DNA from 3 places in the Clostridium bornimense genome. Region 3 is predicted to be linked to each of the others. Evidence: predicted binding sites of a transcription regulator. Region 3 holds the regulator's gene; each other region holds the start of a gene.
What was found. The regulator Rex, encoded in region 3, represses fermentation and respiration genes when NADH is low (regulators of the CRP and FNR family bind a similar motif). The targets are predictions, from matches to a motif close to ATTGTTAANNNNTTAACAAT.
Positions count from the first base shown of each region.

Region 1: a site for Rex is predicted at 3,054-3,073, ahead of adhE (bifunctional acetaldehyde-CoA/alcohol dehydrogenase). Genes of this name have one in related genera too.
Region 2: a site for Rex is predicted at 3,060-3,079, ahead of CM240_RS03530 (DUF1002 domain-containing protein). Genes of this name have one in related genera too.

Region 1 covers NZ_HG917868.1:2,018,124-2,023,810, forward strand. The annotation lists gene adhE (bifunctional acetaldehyde-CoA/alcohol dehydrogenase) at 292-2,877, opposite strand; gene CM240_RS09100 (AbgT family transporter) at 3,693-5,243, opposite strand; gene CM240_RS09105 (carbohydrate kinase family protein) at 5,467-5,687, opposite strand, start outside.
Region 2 covers NZ_HG917868.1:781,205-786,891, forward strand. The annotation lists gene CM240_RS03520 (NCS2 family permease) at 1-572, shown strand, start outside; gene htpG (molecular chaperone HtpG) at 841-2,718, shown strand; gene CM240_RS03530 (DUF1002 domain-containing protein) at 3,236-4,465, shown strand; gene CM240_RS03535 (hypothetical protein) at 4,594-5,376, shown strand; gene CM240_RS03540 (HD domain-containing protein) at 5,393-5,687, shown strand, end outside.
Region 3 covers NZ_HG917868.1:1,305,104-1,310,790, forward strand. The annotation lists gene abc-f (ribosomal protection-like ABC-F family protein) at 1-1,475, opposite strand, end outside; gene CM240_RS05755 (redox-sensing transcriptional repressor Rex) at 1,639-2,265, shown strand; gene CM240_RS05760 (short-chain-enoyl-CoA hydratase) at 2,394-3,179, shown strand; gene CM240_RS05765 (acyl-CoA dehydrogenase) at 3,198-4,337, shown strand; gene CM240_RS05770 (electron transfer flavoprotein subunit beta/FixA family protein) at 4,353-5,132, shown strand; gene CM240_RS05775 (electron transfer flavoprotein subunit alpha/FixB family protein) at 5,153-5,687, shown strand, end outside.

The sequences.
Region 1 (5,687 bases), 710 kb from region 3:
GAATAAAGTTACATAGTTTTTGTATATTTATTAACACTTTTTTGTATCCTATTCTCTCCATTCCATCTTACACAATAAAAAAGTATTATAAAATTTTTCGCCATCCTATAATACTTCTCTTTTTATTAATATATTTTATTCTTCTTCTAGTGTTCTAGCTGCAAAATTATATATCACATTCTCTTCTTTGTCAATATGATATTTTAATAATGGATAATTGCGAATAAAAAAAGAGGCTCACAATCAAATTTTATATTTGTGATTGCAATAACCTCTTTTTTAGCTATTGTATTATATTACATCATATGCATTTATATACATCTCTTTTATTTCACTTATTAACGGATATCTTGGATTTGCTCCTGTACATTGATCATCAAAAGCCTGAACGCACATTTCATCTAATGTTGAATAGAAAACTTCTTCCTTAATTCCAGCATCTTTTATACTCTTTGGCATATCTACCTTAGATTTTAACTCTTCAATTGCATTAATTAATTTTTCTATTTTTTCATCCTCATTATTTCCACCAAGATTTAAGAAATCTGCAATTCTAGCATATCTAGCTTTTACATTTGGATATTTATATTGTGGAAATGCTGCTTGTTTTCTTGGATTCTCCACAGCATTAAATTTAATTACTTCATTAATTAATAATGCATTAGCAACTCCATGTGGTACATGATGGAAAGCACCTAATTTATGAGCCATTGAATGACAAACTCCTAAGAAAGCATTAGCAAATGCCATTCCTGCCATAGTTGCTGCATGAGCCATTTTTTCTCTTGCTTTAACATTTGTAGTTCCCTCTTCATAAGCTTGTGGTAAATACTTAAATATTATTCTTATCGCCTCTAATGCTAATCCATTAGTATATTCAGACGCAAGTACTGAAGCCATAGCTTCTATAGCATGAGTTAATGCATCTATACCAGAAGCCGCTGTTAATCCTTTTGGCATATTCATCATAAGCTCTGCATCGACTATAGCCATGTCTGGAGTAAGAGCATAATCTGCCAATGGATATTTTACACCTGTTTTCTCATCTGTAATAACTGCAAAAGGAGTAACTTCTGACCCTGTTCCAGCAGAAGTAGGAACAGCTATCATCATAGCCTTTTCACCCATAGTTGGGAACTTATATACTCTCTTTCTAATATCCATAAATCTCATAGCTAAATCTTCAAATTTAACTTCTGGATGTTCATATAAAACCCACATAATTTTAGCCGCATCCATTGGTGACCCACCACCAACGGCGATAATTGTATCTGGTCCAAAAGACTTCATTTCTTCCGCACCTTTTCTTGCTATCTCAAGAGTTGGATCTGGTGCCACATCAAAGAATACTTTAAAATCTATATCCATCTCTCTTAATACATCTGTAATTTTATCTATATATCCTAAAGAATATAACACTTTATCAGTGACGATAAATGCCTTTTTCTTTTTCATATCTTTTAGTTCTTGTAATGCTACAGGCATACATCCAAATTTGAAGTAAACTTTTTCAGGTACTCTAAACCAAAGCATATTTTCTCTCCTCTCAGCTACTGACTTAACATTTAATAAATGCTTAACTCCTACATTTTCTGAAACAGAGTTACCACCCCATGAACCACAACCAAGTGTAAGTGATGGTGCAAGTTTAAAGTTGTATAAGTCACCGATAGCTCCTTGAGCTGCTGGCATATTTACAATTGTTCTACCAGTTTTCATTCTAGCTCCAAACGCCTTAATTTTTTCCCTCTCAGTGTTTTGATCTGCATATAAAACTGATGTATGACCAAAACCTCCAAGTTCCACAAGTCTAGCCGCCTTGTCTAAAGCTTCTTTAAAATCTTTTACTCTATACATCGCAAGGATTGGTGATAATTTTTCATGTGAAAATGGCTCTTCTAATTCTACTGATTCTACTTCACCAATTAATACTTTTGTATTCTCTGGAACATTAATGCCAGCTAATTCTGCTATTTTAACCGCTGATTGTCCAACAATTTTAGCATTTAAAACACCATTTATAAGAATTACCTCTCTAACTTTATCTACTTCATCTTCTTTTAATATATATGCTCCTCTTTCAAGAAACTCTTCTCTTACTTTATCATAAATATCATCTAATACTACTACTGATTGTTCAGATGCGCATATTACACCATTATCAAAAGTTTTTGATAATAATATTGATGAAACAGCCATTTTAATATGAGCCGACGAATCTATAATAGCTGGAGTATTTCCTGCACCTACACCAATAGCTGGCTTTCCTGATGAATAAGCAGCCCTTACCATACCTGGTCCTCCAGTTGCTAAAGTTATATCTGCTTCTCTCATCAGTGTTTGTGAAAGTTCCACTGATGGTTCATCAATCCATCCAATAATCCCCTCTGGCGCTCCTGCCTTAACTGCAGCTTCATAAACTATTCTTGCTGCCTTGATAGTAGCACCTTTAGCTCTTGGATGTGGTGAAAAGATTATACCATTTCTAGTTTTTAAAGCTATTAATGCTTTAAATATAGCTGTTGACGTTGGATTCGTTGTCGGTACTACAGCTGCAACTACTCCTATTGGCTCTGCAATCTTAGTAATTCCGAAAAACTCATCTTTTTCTATTACTCCACAAGTTTTTTCATCTTTATATTGATTATAAATATATTCTGATGCAAAATGGTTTTTTATAACCTTATCTTCTAAAATCCCCATTCCACTTTCTTCTACCGCAAGCTTAGCTAATTGGATTCTAGCATTATTTGCAGCTATAGCACTTTGTCTAAAAATTTCATCTACTTGTTCTTGTGAAAATGTCGAAAATACTTTTTGCGCTTCTCTTACTTCTTCAATTTTCTCCATTAGCTCTTCAATATTTCTAACTTCCATGACACCCTCCTAAAATTTAGCTTTTGATTACATTTATATAACTCTTAAAAAGATTTTATCATAATTTTCTCACAATTTAAACTATTTCAACAATATTATCTTTATTTTTTTGAAATAGTTTTCAAATTTCATGTATTCTATTGAAAATATATTTTATAAATTACATTTTATTCATGAATATAAATTTATTAACAAACACTAACTTATAATCTCAATTTTCACCACTACTTAATTAGAACATATATCAATATGAACTTTTACTATATATAAATCTAACACTTATAATCTATTGGATGTCATAATAGCAAATGAAAATTTCTGAGCGATAGTTCATTTTATTATGGCACAGGACACAAGTAAGGTAAAAATTCCTCTTTACGAGGAATTTTATTATAGTCCTGCGGACAGCAAAATGTTTTCATATTTACTATAGAATATAATTTGTAACCACAGCTTCATGAAAGTGCAACTTTCATGAGCCCTCTTTATTGACTTGTATATCAACTATAATATAAATAAGAAACATATTCTAACTTATAACATTTAACTTAACACTTAAAATTTCATAAATTCAGTAGTAATTTCCTTTATCACCATACACTTCCATATCCATGTGCCCTATCAAATTTATAAAAAAAACTGCCACACTCTTCATACACCAGATCTAACCATAAATGCGCTTTGTAAATTGCAAATTAAAAAAAGGATTCCGTCCTAAAACGAAATCCTCATAAATTATATAAATTTCACACCTGTGACTTGTGACCTGACACCTTAACCTGTGCCATGTGCCTTACCACCTGTGACCTGACAGCCTATCCTAAAAATATTGGTGCACCTGGTCCAAGTGGCAATCCAATTAAATACCACACTATTAGAAGGATTGTCCATCCAATAGTAAATACAATTGAATAAGGAACCATTGTTGATATTAGTGTACCCATACCTGCTTTTTTATCATATTTCTGAAGCGTTACTGCTATAAGTGCAAAGTACGTCATAAGTGGAGTAATCAGATTTGTTACTGAGTCCCCGATTCTAAATGCAACTTGTGTTGCTTCTGGAGATAATCCGATTCCCATGAATATTGGTATAAATATTGGTGCCATTATTGCCCACTTTGCTGATGCTGATCCCATAAATAAGTTTATGAATCCACACATTAATATAAAGCAAACTAATAAAGGTAACCCTTGGAAGTTTAATGATTGTAATAACTCTGCTCCCTTAACAGCAATAAGTGTTCCTACATTTGTATAGTTAAAATAGTTAACAAATTGTGCTGCAAAGAATACCATAACAACATAGCTTGACATTGATTTTATTGACATTGATAATGCTTTTTCAACGTCTTTATCATTTCTAATAGTTTTCGCACCTATACCATAAGCTATACCTGGTACTATAAATGCTAAAAGTATTATTACTACAATAGAATCCATGAATGGAGAACCTGCTGCTATTAACTCACCAGCTTCACTTCTTAAAATTCCATTTGAAGGAATTGTCATAGCTAAAATTATAACAGTTAAAACTATAAATGAAATTAATGCAAATCTTAAACCTCTTTTTTCATCTTTAGTGATTGTCGTAACATTTTCATTTTCATCTATTTTACCTTCATATTTTCCAAGTCTAGGCTCAACAATTTTCTGTGTAACAATAGTACCTAAAATAACTATTAGTACTACTGAAACTGCCATAAAGAAATAGTTAGCCATTGGAGATACAAAATAATTTGGATCTGCTATCTTTGCTGCCTCTGTAGAAATACCTGAAAGTAATGGATCTATTGTTCCTAAAATTAAATTAGCACTGAATCCACCAGAAACCCCTGCAAAAGCTGCTGCAAGTCCTGCAATTGGATTTCTTCCAAAAGAACCAAAAATAATTGCTCCAAGTGGTACTAATACTATATAACCTGCATCTCCGGCTACATTAGACATAACCCCTGCAAAAACTACTACTGCCGTTATTAATCCCTTAGGTGTGCTAAGAACTAATTTCTTAATCATTGCAGAAATAAGTCCTACTTGTTCAGCTAGTCCAACTCCTAACATTGGAACAAGTACTGAACCTAGTGGTGCAAATCCTGTAAAATTAGTAACCATAGATGTTAACATATATCTTATACCATCTACTGATAATAAACTTTTAACTGAATCTGTAACTGTAACTATTTCATTAGTCTTTGTATCTACTTTTGTATATGTTAATGATATATCAAAAGCTGCAAGTATTGCAGATACCCCAATTATTAAAAGACATAATAAAAAGAAAATAGTTACTGGATGTGGTAATTTATTTCCTACTTTTTCAACTCCATCTAGAAACTTAGAAAAAAGTCCCTTTTTCTTCTTTTGCATACTATTCTCACCTCATATATTTATTGAAAATAGCCCCCTGAACGTTTTATACGTACATTTGTACATAAATTCTGAAATTATGTTATCATAGTTTTATTATTTTGTAAATATTTTATCTAATTTAATAATAAAAAATAAACTTTTTTATTAATTTAAATTTTATTAAAAAATCTATTCAGCATAACTTAATTTCTGAATAGATAATATATAATTTATAGTTTATTTAATTTTCAATCCAATTATAATTTCCAATAGAATTATGAACATATTCTAAGTTCATAAAAGGATGTATTGTATCTTCGTGTGAAATTGTAATAGATGACATAGTTATTGCTATCTTAACTATTTCTTTTAGCTTTAAATTATTAATATATCCATATCCTATACCGGCAACAAAAGCATCTCCAGCTCCTGTAACATTTTTAACTTCTACATTTTCAGCCT
Region 2 (5,687 bases), 520 kb from region 3:
CTTTTGATACAATAGGAACTTTTATCGGTACAGGTCGTCGTACAGGAATATTTAGTGAAGAAGATCAAAAAGCTCTTGAGGATGGAAAAGGGTTTAAATCTAAGATGGATAAAGCATTATTTGCAGATTCAATTGCTACATCAGTTGGAGCTATTTTAGGTACTTCAAACACTACTACTTATGTTGAAAGTGCAGCAGGAATAGGAGCAGGAGGTCGTACAGGACTAACATCTGTAGTTACAGCCATATTATTTTTACTAAGTATGTTTTTATCACCTGTTATAGGAATTGTGCCATCTCAAGCAACAGCACCAGCATTAATTGTAGTAGGAATTATGATGTTATCTTCATTTAAGGAAATAAAATGGGATGATTTAGAAGAGGCTATTCCAGCATTCTTTGCTGCTATATTTATGTCATTTTGTTATAGTATATCATATGGAATTGCATCAGGATTTATTTTTTATTGTATAGTAAAAACTTGCAAAGGAAAAGCAAAAGAAATTCATCCAATTTTATGGGTATGTACAGGATTATTTATAATAAACTTTGCTATTTTAGCAATTTTATAAATGGAGTATAATTTTAAAATTTAATTATTTATAAAATAAGGAACTGAAACACAAGGTCATAGGACTTATTGTGGTTCAGTTTTTTTATTTTTCACTTGTTTCTAAGAATGGTTAAAGAAGAGATAGATAAAAATAAAGTTGAATTTTTTATTAAGGTTGTTGACATTAAATGAAAAAAGGAGTATATAAATTATAGAGGTTAGCACTCAACTAATTTGACTGCTAACAAAACGAGATTTAAGGGTCATATTGAAGGGAGAGGTTTAACTTGGAAACTAAACAATTTAAAGCAGAATCAAAAAGATTATTAGATTTAATGATTAACTCTATTTATACTCACAGAGAAATTTTTTTAAGAGAACTTATTTCAAATTCTAGCGATGCTATTGATAAAATTTATTATAAAGCATTAACAGATGATTCTATTACTTTCGATAAAGATAACTATTATATAAAGATATATATAGATAAAGATAATAGAACTATAAAAATCTCTGATACTGGTATAGGTATGACAAAAGAAGAATTAGATGATAATCTTGGAGTTATAGCTAAAAGTGGTTCTTTAAAATTTAAGAAAGAAAATGATACTGAAGATGGTCATGATATAATTGGTCAATTTGGTGTAGGTTTCTATTCTGCATTTTTAGTAGCAGATACAGTAACAGTTATTAGTAAAGCTTTTGGTAGTGATGAAGCTTATAAATGGGAGTCAAAAGGGGTTGAAGGATATACAATAGAACCATGTGAAAAGGACTCTGCTGGTACGGATATAATTCTTAAGATAAAAGAAAATAATGAAGATGAAAATTATGATGAATATTTAGAAGAATATACAATTAAATCTATAATTAAAAAGTATTCTGATTTTATAAGATATCCTATTAAGATGGATGTTACAGAAAGAAAATTAAAAGAAGGTACAGAAAATGAATATGAAGATATTATAGAAGAAAAAACTATAAATAGTAGAGTACCAATTTGGAGAAAAAATAAAAATGAATTGACTGATGAAGACTATGATAATTTCTATGCTGAAAAGCATTATGGTTATGATAAGCCAATAAAACATATACATGTAAGTGTTGATGGAATGGTAAGTTATAATTCTATATTATATATTCCAGAAAAGACACCATATGATTTCTATACAAAAGATTATGAAAAAGGTCTAGAACTTTATTCTAATGGTGTTATGATAATGAATAAATGTTCTGATTTAGTCCCAGATTATTTTAGTTTTGTGAAAGGGATAGTAGATTCAGAAGATTTATCACTTAATATTTCCAGAGAAATATTACAACATGATAGACAATTAAAGCTTATAGCTAAAAATATTAAAACACAAATCAAAAATGGATTATTAGATACATTAAAAAATGAAAGAGATAAGTATGAAAAATTCTATAATTCTTTCGGAAGACAATTGAAATATGGTGTATATAGCGAATTCGGTGCTCATAAAGAGGATCTTCAAGATTTATTAATGTTCTATTCTTCAAAAGAAAAGAAGTTAGTAACATTAGATGAATATGTATCAAGAATGCCAGAAGATCAAAAATATATCTATTATGCAGCTGGAGAATCTATTGAAAGAATAGAAAAATTACCACAAACTGAAATGGTATCTGATAAAGGTTATGAAATTTTATACTTTACAGAAGACATCGATGAATTCGCAATTAGAATGTTAATGTCATATAAGGAAAAAGAATTTAAGTCAGTATCTAGTGGAGATTTAGGTATTGAAGATAAAGATCAAGAAGTAACTGAAAGTGAAGAAAAAGAAAATAAAGACTTATTTGAATCTATGAAAACTATTCTAGATGGTAAAGTTAAGACTGTTAAAGCTTCAAAGAGAATGAAGAAATATCCAGTTTGTTTATCAAATGAAGGAGATCTTACTATAGAGATGGAAAAAGTCTTAAATTCTATGCCTAATAATGAAAATGTAAAAGCAGAAAAGGTACTAGAAATTAATATAAATCATGATGTGTTTAAATCTTTAAAAGAAGCTTATGACAATGATAAAGATAAATTTAATTTATATACAAATGTTTTATATAATCAAGCATTACTTATAGAAGGATTACCAATAAATGATCCAGTTGAATTTACTAATAATATATGTAAGATAATGAAATAATGCTAAAGGAGGCTGTCACAATACGATTAAATTTCGTGAGTGCCAGCCTTTTTAACATATAGTAATTAGAGAATAAGTAAGAGGGACTAGTTATGGATGAAATTTCTTTAGAGAATTTCTTAGCTTATAAGTATTGTGTCATCAGTTTGTTATAAAAATTTATTTTATAATTTATAGGATAATGCAGTGTTGTATGTGGCTAATGAAAGCTACCTTTCATATAGATCTGTTATTGCTAATATAAGTAGTAGCAGATCTATTTATTTTAATTGATTTCTATTAAGAATTGTGAAATGCGAATTATCATAAATCTTTTTTGTAATGTAAGTTGTTATTAAGATAATGTTAATAAATTATTAATATAGTTATGATATAATATTTTAGAAAATTTCTACTAATATAAAATGTTTGTCTGTCACTATATTACAAAAATAAACAAAAATTGTGGGAAAATACATAAAACTGTAGTATTATGTATTTGTGGATTAATAATAATTTATTAAGAAGGAGAATAACAATGAAGTTAAAAAAGAGATTGATTTCTTTAGGTCTATGTGTTGCCCTTGTACTTGGAAGTAGTACAGTAGCTTTTGCAGATGGTTCTAGAGTAGTAACATTAGGTGCAAATTTAAATGAAGAACAAAAAGAGAAAATGTTAAAATATTTTGGTGTAGAAGAAAACGAAGTAGTGGTATTAGAAGTTAACAATGAAGAAGAAAGACAATACTTAGAAGGAGTTGCTTCAGAAGCACAAATTGGGACAAAGACTTTTTCATGTTCATATGTAGAACCAAAAGAAGCCGGAAATGGTATAAATGTAAAGACTGCCAATGTTACATGGGTAACAAGTTCTATGGTAGCAACAACACTTTCAACAGCTGGTTTAACTGATGCAGATTGTGTAATTGCAAGTCCATTTGCAGTATCAGGTACAGGTGCATTAACAGGTATAATGAAAGCATTTGAAGATGCTACAGGAGAAAAATTAGATGAAGAGAAGAAAGAATTAGCTTGTGAGGAGTTAATTACTACCGGTGATTTAGGTGATGAGATTGGTCAAGAAAAAGCAACAGGAGTAATTAACGATATAAAGACAGAGATAATAAAAAATGGTACAAGCGATACAAATCAAATAGCTGAAACTATAAATAATGTAACGAATAACTATAATGTAACATTGACTGATGAACAGCAAGCACAGATTCAATCATTGATGGAAAAAATAGCAGAGCAAGATTATGACTATAAAGAAATGAAAGATACATTAAAGGGCATAGGAAAAACAATATCTGATAAATTAGATGCTATGGGTGAAAAAGTAGACAAAGGATTTTTTGATGGAATGAAAGACTGGTTCTCTGGAATAGGAGAATGGTTTACAGGAATATTTAATAGTAATGATAAAGACTCAGGAATTTTAGGAGAAACTAATGATAGCGTTCTTGGAGACAATGTAAAAATTGATTCTACTGATGATACAACTGTTAATGTTGAATCAAATACGGAAGACTCAAATGGAAGTGAAGAAGGATTTTTCAAAAAGATTTGGAACTGGTTCACAGGATTATTTAATGGTGAAGATAGTAGCGATGTAGAAGATACAAATGAAACAAATAATGATTCTACTGAAGAAAGTATCGATAATACAAACAGCAATTCTACTGAAGAAAGTACAGATAATGAAGATAACAACATAGATAGTGGAACTACTAATGATGAAGACTCAAACAATGAAATTACAGAATAGATAGCATTGAAGCTCCAAAATAAGTTTTATTTTGGAGCAGTTTTATATTAAAGGAATAAAAGGTTATTATTAATAATGCTCAAGATAAAAAATGTAAAAAATAAATAAATATGGATAATAGATATTGAATGAATGTAAAAAAATGCTATAATAATATATACAAAGTAGTTATATTTGATTGGGGTGAATATATGGGTGGAGAATATAATTGCAATGAAGTAATAGATATTATAAACATTTTGAATAAACATAATGCTGGAAGTAAATTAAGTTTAGAATATATAATGACATGTTTAAATAGATATGAAAAAGTAGCAAAGGAATTATCAGATGAAGACGATGATATAAGAGATTGGATTATCATTGGAGATGTACTTTATAATATTTCAAATTATTATTTAGGATACAAAAGTAAATATGATAAAGATAAATATGTTATGGATCGGATATTTAAAGATTTATACATATTAGAGATACATTTGGATAAAATAAAAATAGGAAGAAAGTTTAATAAAAAACTAATAAAGAAATTTATTAGCAATCTTAAAATTTTTAATAAAGAAGAAGTTTTATTAAAACGAATTAATATTAATAGATTTTATTATGATAACATTGATAATAATGATGAAATAAAAAAAATATTGGATAAATATTTAAAATATAAAATTATAGATGAAGAAATTGAAATTCATAAAAAGGAATTTTATTTATTTATAGAGATGTGGAAAGATAGTAAGATAAAATCTCTTCTAAAATATGATACAGAGTTATATTTTAGATTAATAAGTATATTTGAAAAATTAGACTATTTAAAAGATGAAGAAGTTACTAAAGAAAATTTAAGAAGACAAATATCAATTATTGATAAGGAATTATATCCATTATTAGATGAATATACTAATAGTAAGTAGAATGAGGGTTTGATATATGCTATTAAAAGAAAAAGAAATAGATTATTATATGGAATGTATAGAAGAATTCATGGAATTAGAAGAGTTTAGGTCCATGAATACATTTATTCAACATGGAAAAGTATCTTGTCTTGAACATAGTTTATCTGTAGCATATTATAGCTATTTTCTAAGTAGAAAATTTCATATTAATGTTGATGCTAGAAGTCTTATTAGAGGAGCTGCATTACATGATTTCTTTTTGTATGATTGGCATATAAAAGAAGGGCGTAAAAAATGGCATGGATTTAGACATCCTAAAATAGCATATG
Region 3 (5,687 bases):
ATGGCATCTTCTAGAGCTTCTCTAGAAGGAATATCTAAGTGATTAGTAGGCTCATCTAATAATAAAAAATTGCTTTGAGATAGCATAAGTTTTAATAGATTAATTCTACATTTTTCTCCTCCACTAAGATATTTTATCTCTTTAAAAACATCATCGCCTCTAAATAAAAATGCAGCTAGGGCACTACGAATTTCTGTAGTAGTAAGTTCAGGAAAATCATCCCAAACCTCATCAATAATAGTCTTATCTAAGCATAAGTTCTTTTGCTCTTGATCATAATATCCAATATTAACATTTTTACCTAATACAGCAATTCCAGAGTCTTTAGGTATTACACCTCTTATTATGTTAAATAGGGTAGTTTTACCACGACCATTTTCACCGATAATTGCAGTTTTATATCCTTTTTTTATCTCAAAACTGATATTAGAAAATAAATTTTTAGTTTCAAATTTCTTACTAAGATTTTCAACATGAAGAACATCGTTACCACTTTTAACAGAGGTTAAGAAAGTAATTCTAGCAGAAGGTCCTTCTTTAACAGGTGCCTTTATACGTTCAATTTTATCTAAAGATTTTTGTCTACTTTCTGCAGCTTTAATAGATTTTTCCCTATTAAAAGATCTATATTTTTTAATAATTTCTTCTTGCCTTTTTATTTCTTCTTGTTGAAGATTATACGCCTTTAAATCAGCTTCATATGCTTTTTTCTTTTCTTCTAAAGAGTTTGTATAATTTCCATTATATATTCTACAGGTACCATTGAATACTTCCATAGTTTTATTTGTTATAGCATCTAAGAAATATCTATCATGAGAAATTATAATAAGAGTACCTTTATAATCTTTTAAATAATTTTCAAGCCAATTAATAGCATCTAAATCTAAATGATTTGTAGGTTCATCTAAAAGAAGGATATCTGGATTTGTTAATAATAATTTACAAAGAGCTACACGAGTTTTTTGTCCTCCACTTAATATAGATATATTTTTATTAAAATCAGCTTCATTAAAGCCAAGCCCTTTAAGTACTTTTGATATATCACCTTTATAAGTATATCCACCTTTTATTGAATATAGTTCAGTAAGTGTGGTAAATTTGCTAATAAGTTTATCATGATAATCTGAATTACTTTCATCATAAGGTTCTTTTAATTTTTCTTCCAAATCAAGTAGTTGCTTTTCTATTGATAGCAATTCATCGAAGACAGAAAGCAATTCACTGTAAATAGTATTATCACTATGTAACGAGAGATGTTGAGATAGATATCCCACTTTTTTATTTTTATCTATAAAACATTCACCGGAATCATAGGACAATTCACCAGAGATTATTTTAAACAAAGTAGATTTACCAGCACCATTGGCACCTATTAATCCTAATTTTTCCCCTTCATTTAAGGAAAAAGTTATATTTTCTAGTATTACATTTATTCCATAGCTTTTATGGATGTCTTTACAACTAATGACAAACAAAATAATCACCTCTAAGATATTGTACTATTATAAAGAGTTTTTTTGTAGATGTTTTTAAATTATAGTATAAATTTATATTTTAAAATTGTATAATTAAAAGATGTAGATAATTATTTAACAATCTAGTGATTTATATAAGTCATTTAATATAGGGAGTGAAAACATGGATAAAAAAAAGATTTCTATGGCAGTAGTGAGGAGATTGCCAAAATATCAAAGATATTTAAAAGAATTGATGGTGAATGATGTTGATAGAATCTCTTCTAAGGAGCTTTCGGAAAAAATTGGTTTTACTGCATCGCAGATAAGACAAGATTTAAACTGTTTTGGAGATTTTGGTCAACAAGGATATGGATATAATGTAAAGGATCTATATAATAAAATATGTGAAATTTTAGGATTAAATAGAGAATATAGCACTATAATTATCGGAGCTGGTAATATTGGTCAGGCTGTGGCCAATTATATGAATTTTGATAAATTAGGATTTAAGTTAACGGGGATTTTTGATATTAATCCTAAATTAATCGGGCTAAAAATTAGAGATATAGAAATAATGGATACTGATTATTTAGATAAATTTTTAAAAGAATCAAAAGTGGATATAGCAATTTTATGTGTACCTAAAAATAGTGCTCAGAGAATTACTAATGTATTAATCGATGGTGGAGTTCAAGGTTTATGGAATTTCGCTCCTGTAGATTTAGTGGTTCCTGAAAACATAATTGTAGAAAATGTACATTTAAGTGAAAGTTTATTAACAATATCTTATCTTATGAACAGGAGATAAAAATTGTATTGAAATCTATATCATTGGAAGATATAATATAATATGTAAGTATTATATATACTTTGGGGGTAAATTTTTTTAATTATATTTGTTATTTGTTTAACAAATTTTAAGTAGGAGGATTAGTCATGGAGTTAAAGAATGTAATCCTTGAGAAAGAGGATAATATTGCTGTTGTAACTATCAATAGACCTAAGGCATTAAATGCATTAAATAGTGAAACATTAAAAGAATTAGACTTAGTGTTTACAACTATAGAAAATGATGATGATGTTTTAGCCGTTGTTTTAACAGGAGCAGGTGAAAAAGCATTTGTTGCTGGAGCAGACATATCTGAGATGAAAGATATGACAGTTCTTCAAGGAAGAAATTTTGGGAAACTTGGGAATAATGTATTTAGAAAAATCGAAACATTATCAAAACCTGTTATTGCAGCAGTAAATGGTTTTGCGTTAGGCGGTGGTTGTGAACTTTCAATGGCATGTGATATAAGAATCGCATCAAATAAAGCTAAATTTGGGCAACCAGAAGTTGGGTTAGGTATTACACCAGGATTTGGTGGAACTCAAAGATTATCTAGATTAGTTGGTATGGGGATGGCTAAAGAGCTAGTATATACTGCAAAAGTAATAAAAGCAGATGAAGCATTAAGAATAGGTCTTGTAAATTCTATTCATGAGCCAGAAGAATTACTTAATAATGCAAAAGCTTTAGCTAAGACAATAGCTAGTAATGCACCAATAGCGGTTAAGTTATGTAAAGAAGCTATTAATAGAGGTATGCAAGTAGATATAGATACAGCATTAGCTTTTGAATCAGAAGCATTTGGTGAATGTTTCTCAACAGAAGATCAAACTGATGCAATGACAGCATTTGTAGAAAAAAGAAAATTAGATAGATTTAAAAATAAATAATAGGGGGTAAGGGACAATATGGATTTCGCATTGACAAAGGAACAAAAGTTCATTCAAAAGATGGTAAGGGAATTTGCTGAAAATGAAGTAAAACCATTAGCAGCGGAAATAGATGAAACAGAAAGATTCCCTATGGAAACTGTAGAAAAAATGGCTAAATTAAATATGATGGGAATTCCGTTTGCTACAGATTATGAAGGAGCAGGTGGAGATACATTATCTTATATTATAGCTGTTGAAGAATTATCAAAAGTATGTGGTACAACAGGGGTTATTTTGTCAGCTCATACTTCATTATGTGCATCATTAATCAATCAACACGGAAATAAAGATCAAAAAGCTAAGTACTTACCAGATTTAGCTTCCGGAAGAAAAATTGGTGCTTTTGGATTAACAGAGCCAAATGCTGGAACTGATGCGGCAGGTCAACAAACTACAGCTGTATTAGAAGGAGATCATTATGTTTTAAATGGATCAAAAATATTTATAACAAATGGTGGAGTTGCTGATACTTTTGTTGTATTTGCTATGACTGATAAGAGCAAAGGAACTAAGGGAATATCTGCATTTATAATAGAAAAAGGATTCAAAGGTTTTTCTATAGGAAAAGTTGAAAATAAATTAGGTATAAGAGCATCATCAACTACTGAACTTATTTTTGAAGATTGTATAGTTCCAAAGGAAAATTTAGTTGGACAAGAAGGTAAGGGATTTGGAATAGCAATGAAGACTCTTGATGGAGGAAGAATTGGTATTGCTGCTCAAGCTTTAGGAATTGCAGAAGGAGCATTTAATGAAGCAAAGGCTTATATGAAGGAAAGAAAGCAATTTGGTAGGAGCTTAGATAAATTCCAAGGATTACAATGGATGATGGCTGATATGGATGTAGCTATTGAATCAGCTAGACATTTAGTATACTTAGCAGCATGGAAAAAAGACCAAGGACTTCCATATACAGTTGATGCTGCAAGAGCTAAGCTTTTAGCTGCAAATGTAGCTATGGATGTAACAACAAAAGCTGTTCAAATGTTTGGTGGATATGGATATACAAAAGAGTATCCAGTTGAAAGAATGATGAGAGATGCTAAGATAACTGAAATTTATGAAGGTACTTCTCAAGTACAACAAATGGTTATCGCTGGAAGCATTTTTAGATAATGAGGGGGTATATAAATGAAGATAGTAGTTTGCATAAAGCAAGTTCCAGATACAACAGCTGTTAAAATAGACCCAGTTAAGGGAACATTAATTAGAGATGGTGTTGCATCAATAATGAACCCAGAAGATAAACATGCTTTAGAAGAAGCATTAGCATTAAAAGATAGCTTAGGCGCTCATGTTACTGTTATTACTATGGGATTACCACAAGCAGAAGAAATATTAAGAGAAGCAATGGCTATGGGAGCAGATGAAGCTATTTTACTTACTGATAGAGTACTTGGCGGTGCAGATACTCTTGCTACATCAAGTGCACTTGCAGGAGCTTTAAGAAAGCTTGAATATGATATCATATTCTGTGGAAGACAAGCTATTGATGGAGATACAGCTCAAGTTGGACCTGAAATTGCAGAACACTTAGGAATTCCTCAAATAACATATGTTCAAGATGTTAAGGTGAAAGGAGATAAATTAATAGTAAATAGAGCTTTAGAAGATGGTTATGAAATTATCGAAGTAAAAACTCCAGTGCTATTAACTGCAATAAAAGAATTAAATGAGCCAAGATATATGAATGCAAAGTTAATATTTGAAACATTTGGCAAGGAAGTTAAGGTATGGAGTGCCGATGATATAGATGTAGATAAGGCTTCATTAGGATTAAAGGGTTCTCCTACAAAAGTTAAGAAGAGTTCTACTAAGGAAGTTAAAGGTGCTGGAGAGATTAAAAATTTACCAGCAAAAGAAGCTGCAGCATATGCAGTAGAAAAATTAGTAGAGAAACATTACATCTAAATTATGGGAGGTATTGAATGATGAATATAGCAGATTATAAGGGTGGCGTTTGGGTATTTGCTGAACAAAGAGACGGCGTACTTCAAAAAGTATCATTAGAGCTTGTTGGAAAAGGTACAGAAATTGCAAAAAAATTAGACACTAAAGTAGTAGCAGTATTACTTGGTGAAAATATAAAATCGCTTGCAGATGAATTAGTAGCACATGGTGCTGACGAAGTTTTAGTTTGTGAAAGTCCATTATTAAAAGATTTTACAACAGATGGATATACTAAAGTAATCTGTGATTTAGTAAATGAAAAGAAACCAGAAGTATTTTTAGTTGGAGCTTCTTTCATAGGAAGAGACTTAGGACCAAGAATAGCTGGAAGATTAAAAACTGGATTAACTGCTGACTGTACAGGATTAGATATTGATGCTGAAGGTGGATATCTTTTAGCTACTAGACCTGCATTTGGTGGTAACTTAATTGCTACAATCGTTTGTGAAAATCACAGGCCACAAATGGCTACAGTAAGACCAGGAGTTTTTGATAAGCTTCCTGAAAGTGATAGAA